Regions from separate parts of the Streptomyces sp. SM18 genome, predicted to be linked through region 4. Evidence: riboswitches for the same ligand, from Rfam matches in the RefSeq annotation. Region 4 holds a riboswitch; each other region holds the start of a gene.

Region 1 (2,191 bases), 7.2 Mb from region 4:
ACCGCCACCAGAACTACCTCCACGACACCGACCTCGCCGCCGAGCGCCTTGCCGGTGAGATCGGGGTCAGGCCGGGAGAGGTGACCGGAGCCCTCACCGCGAGGCTCGCCACGGAGCACGGTGTCCGTCTGGCCGCCGAGCCAGGCGTACGGCTGCACCGTTACGACGACGCGAGCCGCACCCTCCACCTGTCCTCCCGGCTACGGCCCGGTCAGCGCGCGTTCCGCATGGCGACCCAACTGGCCCTGTTCGAACACCGGGAGGACCTCGACCGGCTGGCCGGCGAGGACTTCCCGCCCGGATCGCCCACCCACGCGCTGGCCCGCATCGGAATCGCCAACTACTTCGCCGCCGCCCTGGTCCTGCCCTACGCTGCCTTCCACGCGGCGGCCGAAAGCGCGCGCTACGACATCGAGCGGCTCACCGACCACTTCGGTCTCGGCTACGAGACGATCTGTCACCGGCTGAGCACCCTCCAGCGGCCGAGACTCCGCGGTGTGCCGTTCTCCTTCGTCCGTGTCGACCGCGCCGGCAACCTGTCCAAACGCCAGTCCGCGACCGGCTTCCACTTCTCCCGGGCCGGCGGCACCTGCCCCCTGTGGAACGTGTACGAGGCGTTCGCCGCGCCGGGGCGCATCCACGTCCAGGTCGCCGAAATGCCCGACGGCCAGCGGTTCCTGTGGACCGCGCGAGCCGTCACCCGGCACTGCGGCGGCTGGGGCGAACCCGGCAAGACCTACGCCATCGGCCTCGGCTGCGAGATCCGCCACGCCCACCGGCTCGTCTACTCGGACGGCCTCGACCTGACCAATCCGTCCACCGCCACCCCCATCGGCATGGGCTGCCGCGTCTGCGAACGCCTCGACTGCTCCCAGCGGGCCGCACCACCGCTCGGCCGCCCGCTGCTCATCGACCAGAACAGCAGCACCTTCGTGCCCTATCCGGTCGAGAGCGACCGGACCGCCGGCTGATCACGTCGCCGGGCCTTCCCGGAGTGCCCCCACCCTGACAGCACGGCGTACGAGGTGGAAAGATGGCCGGAGCAACAAGGCGACGGCGGTCCGAGGAAGCCGGTGGAAATCCGGCGCGGTCCCGCCACTGTGATCGGCGAGCGAGCCCCGCACCCGCCCCCTGCCCCGAGGGCGGGACGGCGCGGAGCGAGCTGTGACCCGAGAGCCAGGAGACTCACGCGGTCGCCTCCTCGACGGACCACCGGGGCGGATCTCCCCGGAAGAGAGGAACGATGCGGCATGCCCGCCGACACCGTCCCGTCCGGCCGCGAACCGGTGCCCTGCCGGGTCGTCGTGTGCCGTGACTGCTGCTGCGGCACCCCGAAGGTGACGGGCGTCGACCACTCCGCCCAGACCGCGCGCCTGCGCGCCGAGGTGCCGGTGCGGGTCTCCGCCTGCCTGGACGTATGCGAGCAGGCCAACGTCATCGTCGTCCAGCCCTCCGCCGAGGGCCGCGCCGCCGGTGCCCGGCCCGTCTGGCTGGGACTGGTCAACGATCCGGACGCCACCGAGGACATCGTCGCCTGGGCACGCGCCGGCGGACCTGGTGTCGCACCCCGGCCGGACATCCTCGACCTGTACGCCATCACCCCGGCCCGGCGTCGTACGGCCCGCTGACCCTGTCGTACGGGCCGGCCGGCCCGTCGTACGCCTTCCTGGCCGTGCCGTACGGCCCCCTCACCCCACGGAGAGACAGCACGTGCACGATGCCCGCGCCTCGGCCGCGTCCGTCACCGACGCCCTGCGCGACGTGGCGGACCTCGGCGGCTTCTTCGTCCTGCGCGCCGGGGGCGAGGACGACGGCTGGCATCCGCTCGCCCGTTCCTACGCGGACGGTTTCACCGATCTCGCCGAGGCCGTCGCGCGCCGCCACCACACCGCGGAACCGCGCATCGACGTCTCCATCGCCCAGCTCGGACACGCGGCCCGCCTCTGGTCCCCGGCGCTGGCCTGCGTCGTCCTGCACGGGATCCTCCTCGACCTGGACGGACTGCACAGGGCCGACGACGGACCGGTCCTCCGGATGCCCCGTCCGGGCGGTTGGCACGTCGAACGGCTGGACGACGAGCCCGCCCACGCCCTGTACACGCAGGTGACGAGCCAGCTGTCGGCGCTGGCCGACGGACTCCGTGTCAAGATCGCCCCGCGTCTGCTCGACGGGAACTCCGCCTCGGCGCTGA
Region 2 (2,191 bases), 4.7 Mb from region 4:
CCGTTGGTGCCCCGGATCAGCGAACCCCGGGCGCGGATGCGGGAGTAGGACAGACCGATGCCGCCCGCGTGCTTGGACAGCCGCGCCACCTGGTGGTAGCGGTCGTAGATCGAGTCCAGTTCGTCCTTCGGGGAGTCCAGCAGGTAGCAGGAGGACATCTGCGGGTGCCGGGTGCCGGAGTTGAAGAGCGTGGGGGAGGAGGGGAGGTAGTCCAGCCGGCTCATCAGCCCGTAGAGCGCGGCGACCTCGTCCAGCGCCCGCGCCGACTCGTCCTCGGCGAGGCCCGACGCGACGCGCAGCATGAAGTGCTGCGGGGTCTCGACGACCTGGCGGGTGTGCGGGTGGCGCAGCAGGTAGCGGCTGTGCAGGGTGCGCAGACCGAAGTAGCCGAAGCGGTCGTCCGCCCCGTCGGCCAGCGTCCGCTCCACGAGCGCGTCGAGCGCCTCGGCGTGCAGTGCGACGAAGGCGGCGGTGCGGTCGGCGATCAGGCCCTCGCGGTGCCCCACGGCGACCGAGGCGGAGAAGGAGGTCGCGCCCTGGCCGGCGGCCTCGTCGGCGATCGAGAGGGTCAGCAGCCGGGCGGCGAGCCGGGAGTACGCGGGGTCCTCCGAGATCAGGCCCGCGGCGGCCTCGGTGGCCAGCGAACGCAGCTCGGCCGCGTCCGAGCGGGCGTTGCGCCCGCGCAACGCGGCGGCGGCGACCCGTCCGGGGTCGGTGTCGGGCAGATCGACGGTGAGTTCGGTCAGGGTCCGCAGCAGGGCGGTCCCGGGTCCGTCGTTCGTGGCTTCCCCGGACGTGGCGGACACAGCGGATTCGGCGGCTGAAACCGGATCGGCGGGCGCGATGGTCACTGGGCATTCCCTCGCTCGGCAGGGGCCCGCGGGAGGAGGGGAGCCGGGCAGGGGGCGGCCGGGGCGGGCAGCACCGTGTACGGCGTCCACCGGCCTATCCGCGAGGCCCGGACGTCTGGCGTCCGGGTCGGTCGATCCGGACGCGCTGTCGGCAGGTCGTCGGACTTGTGGGTAGCACAGATGTGCACCGATCACACCGTTGCGGGACAGTTCCGGATTCGCACCGGATTCCCCTGCGGCGACAGCGAGCACGAGCATACATGTGGGGGCCGCCCGATCGGGCGGCCCCCACATGTTGTGTCGTACGCGAGGGTTGCCCGGTCAGAGATCCAGGCGGAAGGTGAGGAGCGGGACCGCCGGAATGGGGGTCCAGTCCCGCTCCGGGGTCCGTGTGAAGCCCAGTCGGAGGTAGATGCGGTGGGCGGCCCGCATGGTGGTCTGCGTGGACAGGACGAGCCCGGAGAGCCCCTCTGTCGCGCGGGCCCGGTCGACGCAGGCACGGACGAGCGCCTCGCCCACGCCGCGTCCACGCGCCTCGGGGGTGACGGCGAGCATACGCATTTCGGCCTCCCCCTCGCGGGCGATGTCGGCCCAGGGGGTGCCCGCCGTGACGTAGGTGACACCGCCCAGCAGCCGGCCCTCGCCGTCGGTCGCGACGAGGACGTCGGCCTCGGCGGCCCGGCGGGCGACGGCGCGGAGCTCCGCCAGATACGGGTCCTCGGTGCCGAAGTCCAGCAACCCGTCCCCGAGGTAGGCCTCGGCGGTGATGTCGCCCAGGGCGGTGTGCTGGGCGGGGCGCACGGGTCCGATCGTCAGGTCCATGGCGGGCCAGTGTGCCGCGGCGGCGGGGCGGGCGCACGGGGTTTTCGGGCGGCGGGGCACCCCGCCCCGGACACCGCCGTACCGGGTCCGGCCCGGCGGTGCCCCGCGGTGGGTCAGCGGCCGCCCGGGGCGCCCACCGTGGCCGGCGGGAGCTCCGCCCGTACGCCCGGGGCGCCCGCGTCCGCCGTGTAGTCGGCCGGCGAGGTCTCGTCGGCACCGGCCGGGGCCTTCAGCGCGTTCAGGACGACCGTCAGCACGACCACCACGAGCACGTTCAGGACGAACGCGGTGAGGCCGATGTAGCCGATCTCTCCGAGGCCCGGGATCTCCTTCGAGGAGCCGCCGAAGTGCTTCTGGGTCGGGCTGGCCACGCCGTAGGCGGCCACGGTGCCGTAGACCATGCCGACCGCCCAGCCGGCGATCAGCGCCCAGCGGTGGAACCAGCGGGTGAACAGGCCGCCCACCAGGGCCGGCATCGTCTGGAGGATCCAGATCCCGCCGAGCAGCTGGAAGTTGAT
Region 3 (2,191 bases), 7.2 Mb from region 4:
GGCACCACCCCGTAGGCTGGCCGCAGCAGTTGGTCCGCCCTGTCCGCCAGACAGACGCGTCGTAAGAGGGAACCCGGTGGGAATCCGGGACTGCCCCGCAGCGGTGAGTGGGAACGACCGCCGTCATACGCACTGGGTCCGCACGGACCTGGGAAGCGACGGCCAGTAGGTGTCTGCCCCGGCAGACGTGCCCACGAGTCCGAAGACCTGCCACCTGCCCGCGTGCGGGTCCTTCCGTGCGCGGACATCTCGGTGACCTCGTGGGCGGGTCGGCGTACACACCAGACGGAACGACCGTGCCCGTGCCGCGCGGCGTCGTGGCCGTCCGGTTCGTCACCCCTTCGCGCCCGTGTCCCGTCGCCGGGATTCCGAGGAGTCGCTCGCGAAGGAGATGTCCGTGACAGCACGGCCCACGGCAGCACGTACCGCACCTACGGCGTGTTGCGAAAGTAGCGGCGCCCGCCCGGACCTTCGCCCGCGACGGCCGGCCCGCCGCGGCCGCCCCGCACCGTACGGCATGAGCTGCCCGGCTCCGTACCGAACCGTCCAGGGGCCGGGACGCCACAGACGTCCCCGCCCGTCCCACAGCACCGTCGTGAACGAGGCGGGAAGGGGACCCACCGGTGCGTGGTAAACCGCGAAAGGTCGTCGTGGACGGCGAGCCCATGGTCGCCGTGTCCGAGAAGGAATACGAGAATCTGCTGGCCATGCGCAGACAGCTCGGCAGTCAGACCGCCAGGTTGCGGATGCTGCGCGACACGCTGATCGACGTGGGCGCGTTCCTGGATTCCGTGGCCGAGGCGCTCGGCGGCGGAACTCCGCCAGGGGCTCAGGAGGAGCCCTCGGCCTCCGGCCCTCCGCCGTCCCGCCCGGCCCTGGTCACGGAGATGCACCGACGCGCGCACCAGGTGCGCTCCGTCATCGGGGCACGACGCACGCCGCGCACGTCACGCACGTCGCAGGACCCCTCCGCCTCCGGCCGAAGCAATGCTTAGGTATACCTAACTATCGCCTGCGACACAACATCTGGGGTGTTCACCACGCGCCAGCTTCTAGATGTAGTGTTGTTGGTGCTGGTGGTTCGCCGGGTACGTCTGTGCCCGGCGTCGCAAGAGGGAACCCGGTGAAAGACCGGGACTGCCCCGCAGCGGTGAGTGGGAACGACCGCCGTCACACGCACTGGGCCTGGAAACCGGGCCCGGGAAGCGACGGCCAGTAGGAGTCGCGTACGGCGTTGTCCGGCGCGACGGGCCCGCGAGTCCGAAGACCTGCCACCGGTGCGCACGCCGGACCGCGGTGTGCGCGCTCCGAGGCCCCGAGGGAGGGCCAGGTGGCAGACGCGCGGCGCCGGGTGAGGCTTGTCCGTTCACCATCCGGCCCCCAGCCGTACGCGCCGCCCGCTCCTCCCCTCCCGGTCCTCGGACGGACACGGGAACGAGTGAGAGGAGACGGCGCCGATGAGCGGTCTCGTGTATTTCTCCAGCGTCTCGGAGAACACCAGGCGCTTCGTGGAGAAGCTGGGCCTGCCCGCCACCCGGATCCCCCTGCATCCCCGCCGTGACGGCATGCCCCTGGTCACCGAGCCCTATGTGCTCGTCGTGCCGACCTACGGCGGGGGCGAGCGCGCGGGCGCGGTCCCCAAACAGGTGATCCGCTTTCTGAACGTCGAGGCCAACCGGGCGCTGCTGCGGGGGGTCATCGCCTCCGGCAACACCAACTTCGGCGCGGACTACTGCCTGGCCGGCCGGGTGATCTCGGCGAAGTGCGGGGTCCCGGAGCTGTACCGATTCGAACTGCTGGGCACGGACCGAGACGTCCGCGCCGTAAGGGAAGGGCTACGAGAGTTTTGGACACGACACTCATCGACGGCGGGGCGGCAGGCGGCATGAACGCCCTCACCACGGCCGCCACGGGCCGGCGCGAGTCGGTCGGCACGCGCAAGGACTACCACGCGCTGAACGCCATGCTGAACCTGTACGACTGCGACGGCGCCATCCAGTTCGACAAGGACCGCGAGGCCGTCCGCCAGTACTTCCTCCAGCACGTCAACCCGAACACGGTGGTGTTCGGGTCGCTGAAGGAGAAGATCGACCACCTCGTGGAGAACGACTACTACGAGGAGGCGCCCCTCCGCCGCTACCGGTGGGAGTTCCTGGAGGACCTGTACCGGCAGGCGTACGCCCACGAGCAC
Region 4 (2,191 bases):
CGGGGGCGGGGGCGGTCACCCCGCGAGCCCGAACGAGCGGAGCCCGGCGGCGACGCGTTCCACGCCTTCGACGGTCCGGATCGACGGGTTCATGGCCTGGCCGCTGAGCAGGACGTACCGCTTGTGCCGGACGGCGTCCATGTTCTTGGTGGCCGGGTTGGACTCCAGGAACGCGATCTTCTTCTCGGCGCCCTCGGCGGTCTGCGACTTGCGGGTCAGGTCACCGATGACCAGGACGTCCGGGTTGCGGTCGGCGACGGTCTCCCAGTTGATCTGGGGCCACTCCTCGTGGGAGTCGTCGAAGACGTTCTCGGCGCCGAGTTCACCGGTGATGATGCCCGGGGCGCCGCAGCAGCCCGCGAGGTAGGGGGCCTCGGCGTTGGCGAACCAGTACAGCAGCGTGGTGCCGGAGGCGTCGATGTCCGCGGTGGCCTTGTCGATCCGGCCCCGGAGGTCGGCGACCAGCTTCTCGCCTCGTTCCGGGACGCCGAACACCTGGGCCAGGTCGGTCACTTCGTCGTAGACGCTGTCCATGGTCAGCGGCTCGGTCCGGGAGCCGTCGCCGCTGCCGCTGTTGTCCTTGGCGGTGCAGTCGGCGGGTGCCACGTAGGTCGGGACGCCCAGTTCCTCGAACTGCTCGCGGGGGGCGACACCGCCCTTGCCGAGGGTGGATTCGAAGGAGGCGCTGACGAAGTCGGGTTCCTGGTCGAGGACCTTTTCGGAGGAGGGGCGGTTCTCCGCGATGCGGGGCACCCCGGCGTTGGCCTTCTCCAGGCCCTTCATCACGGGGTCGGTCCAGGTGGCGCTGCCGGCGAGCCGGTCGGCGAGGCCCAGGGAGAGCAGGATCTCGGTCGATCCCTGGTCGAGGGAGACCGCCCGGCTCGGGGCCGCGTCGACGGTCACCGTGCGTCCGCAGTTCTTCAGCGTGACGGGATAACCGCGCGCGGCGCCGTCCGCCCGGTCGTTGTCCGGGGTGCCCCCGCTCCCGCCGCCGCACGCGGTCAGCAGGACGGCTCCGGCGGTCAGCAGGGTGGTCAGGCGTACGGTGCCGGCTATGGAATGCACAGGGTCCCTCGACGTCTCGGGGCTCTTCCGCGAAGCCCGCTGCGGTGTGCCGCTTCCGGCGGAAGCGGGTGCCAGCAGGTCTTCGGACTCGGGTTCACCCGGGCGGGACGCCTTCCCGGGGTGCCCGGAGGCGTCCCAGTGGCCGTGGCCCCGCCCGTCCCCCTCACCGCTGCGCGTCAGCTCCGGATTCGCACCGGATTCCCTGACTCCCCATGGAGTGTGACTGGCCTCCGCAAGCTATCACGCAGCAGGTGAGAGGCCTTCCGGCCGGTGCGGGGCCGTGCCGGAGAGGCCCTGCGGGCCGCCCGCCGCGTCCGGGCGGCGGGTGCCGGGGCGCGGGCGGCGGGGGCCCGCGGCGACGGGCCGTCAGGGCCTCGGCTCCGCACACGCGCGAGACGTGTGGTGAACCGATTCGCCTCGGTGCGGGCGGGGCCTGCGCCGGCGCGCGAGCACGGCCGTCGTACCCCAGTAGGCCAGCAGGACGGTCCGCAGCCCGATGACCTCCAGGGTCTCGCGCACCCCTCCCCCGCCGGCTCCGCCCGCCCCGCTCATACGGCGCCCTCCCGGGCGGATCCGGCGTCCGCCGTGTGCCAGGGCGCGTCCGGGTCGTCGTAGGCGTCGGCGTAGTGAGGGCCCGCGATCGGCCAGTCGGCGAGCACTTCGCGCGGCAGGGCGAACGCCTCGGCCAGTTCCGGGGCGTGGGCGGCGACGGCCGCGATCAGGTCCTCGGTGGCCTCGGGCAGCGCCGCGACCTGTCCGGCGTCCAGCAGCCCCTCGGCCAGCAGGTCACCGCTGTTGCGGGCCACCCACTCGATCGCGAACAGCCGCTCCAGCTCCCCCAGACGGTCCCGGGCCGGCCCCGGGGGCAGTGCGGCGCGGGCCTGGGCGTAGGCCTCGGCGGCCTGCCGGTACGCGTGTGCCTCGACCCCCCGCAGGGCGGGACCCGAGGCCGCGTTCCAGCGGGCGAGCCGGTCGCCGTCACAGACCCGCAGGGCCCGTTCCCCGGCCCTGGCGAACCAGATGTGCTCGACATGGGCGAGGAGCCCGTGCAGGAACCGGGGGTCGGTCAGGTCTGTGCCTGCCGGGTCGCGGGGTACGGCGGGCGGGGCGGGCCGGGCGGTGACGA

Evidence for each region. A riboswitch is a leader RNA that binds a small molecule or an ion and turns the genes downstream of it on or off. The one in region 4 is predicted to bind cobalamin.
Region 1: it holds a riboswitch for cobalamin, as region 4 does, so the genes downstream of both, B9S64_RS32865 (hypothetical protein) here and B9S64_RS00800 (ABC transporter substrate-binding protein) in region 4, are expected to answer to the same signal.
Region 2: it holds a riboswitch for cobalamin, as region 4 does, so the genes downstream of both, B9S64_RS22230 (ribonucleoside-diphosphate reductase subunit alpha) here and B9S64_RS00800 (ABC transporter substrate-binding protein) in region 4, are expected to answer to the same signal.
Region 3: it holds a riboswitch for cobalamin, as region 4 does, so the genes downstream of both, nrdI (class Ib ribonucleoside-diphosphate reductase assembly flavoprotein NrdI) here and B9S64_RS00800 (ABC transporter substrate-binding protein) in region 4, are expected to answer to the same signal.

Annotation. Positions count from the first base shown of each region.
Region 1 is NZ_CP029342.1:7,432,696-7,434,886, forward strand. It holds gene B9S64_RS32860 (short-chain fatty acyl-CoA regulator family protein) at 1-971, shown strand, start outside; cobalamin riboswitch at 1,064-1,187, shown strand; gene B9S64_RS32865 (hypothetical protein) at 1,251-1,628, shown strand; gene B9S64_RS32870 ((2Fe-2S)-binding protein) at 1,711-2,191, shown strand, end outside.
Region 2 is NZ_CP029342.1:4,884,614-4,886,804, forward strand. It holds gene B9S64_RS22230 (ribonucleoside-diphosphate reductase subunit alpha) at 1-851, opposite strand, end outside; cobalamin riboswitch at 984-1,122, opposite strand; gene B9S64_RS22235 (GNAT family N-acetyltransferase) at 1,173-1,673, opposite strand; gene mctP (monocarboxylate uptake permease MctP) at 1,787-2,191, opposite strand, start outside.
Region 3 is NZ_CP029342.1:7,425,689-7,427,879, reverse strand. It holds cobalamin riboswitch at 29-216, shown strand; gene B9S64_RS32840 (hypothetical protein) at 624-995, shown strand; cobalamin riboswitch at 1,061-1,291, shown strand; gene nrdI (class Ib ribonucleoside-diphosphate reductase assembly flavoprotein NrdI) at 1,458-1,889, shown strand; gene nrdE (class 1b ribonucleoside-diphosphate reductase subunit alpha) at 1,886-2,191, shown strand, end outside.
Region 4 is NZ_CP029342.1:183,952-186,142, forward strand. It holds gene B9S64_RS00795 (iron ABC transporter permease) at 1-19, opposite strand, end outside; gene B9S64_RS00800 (ABC transporter substrate-binding protein) at 16-1,065, opposite strand; cobalamin riboswitch at 1,121-1,308, opposite strand; gene B9S64_RS00810 (acyl-CoA dehydrogenase) at 1,614-2,191, opposite strand, start outside.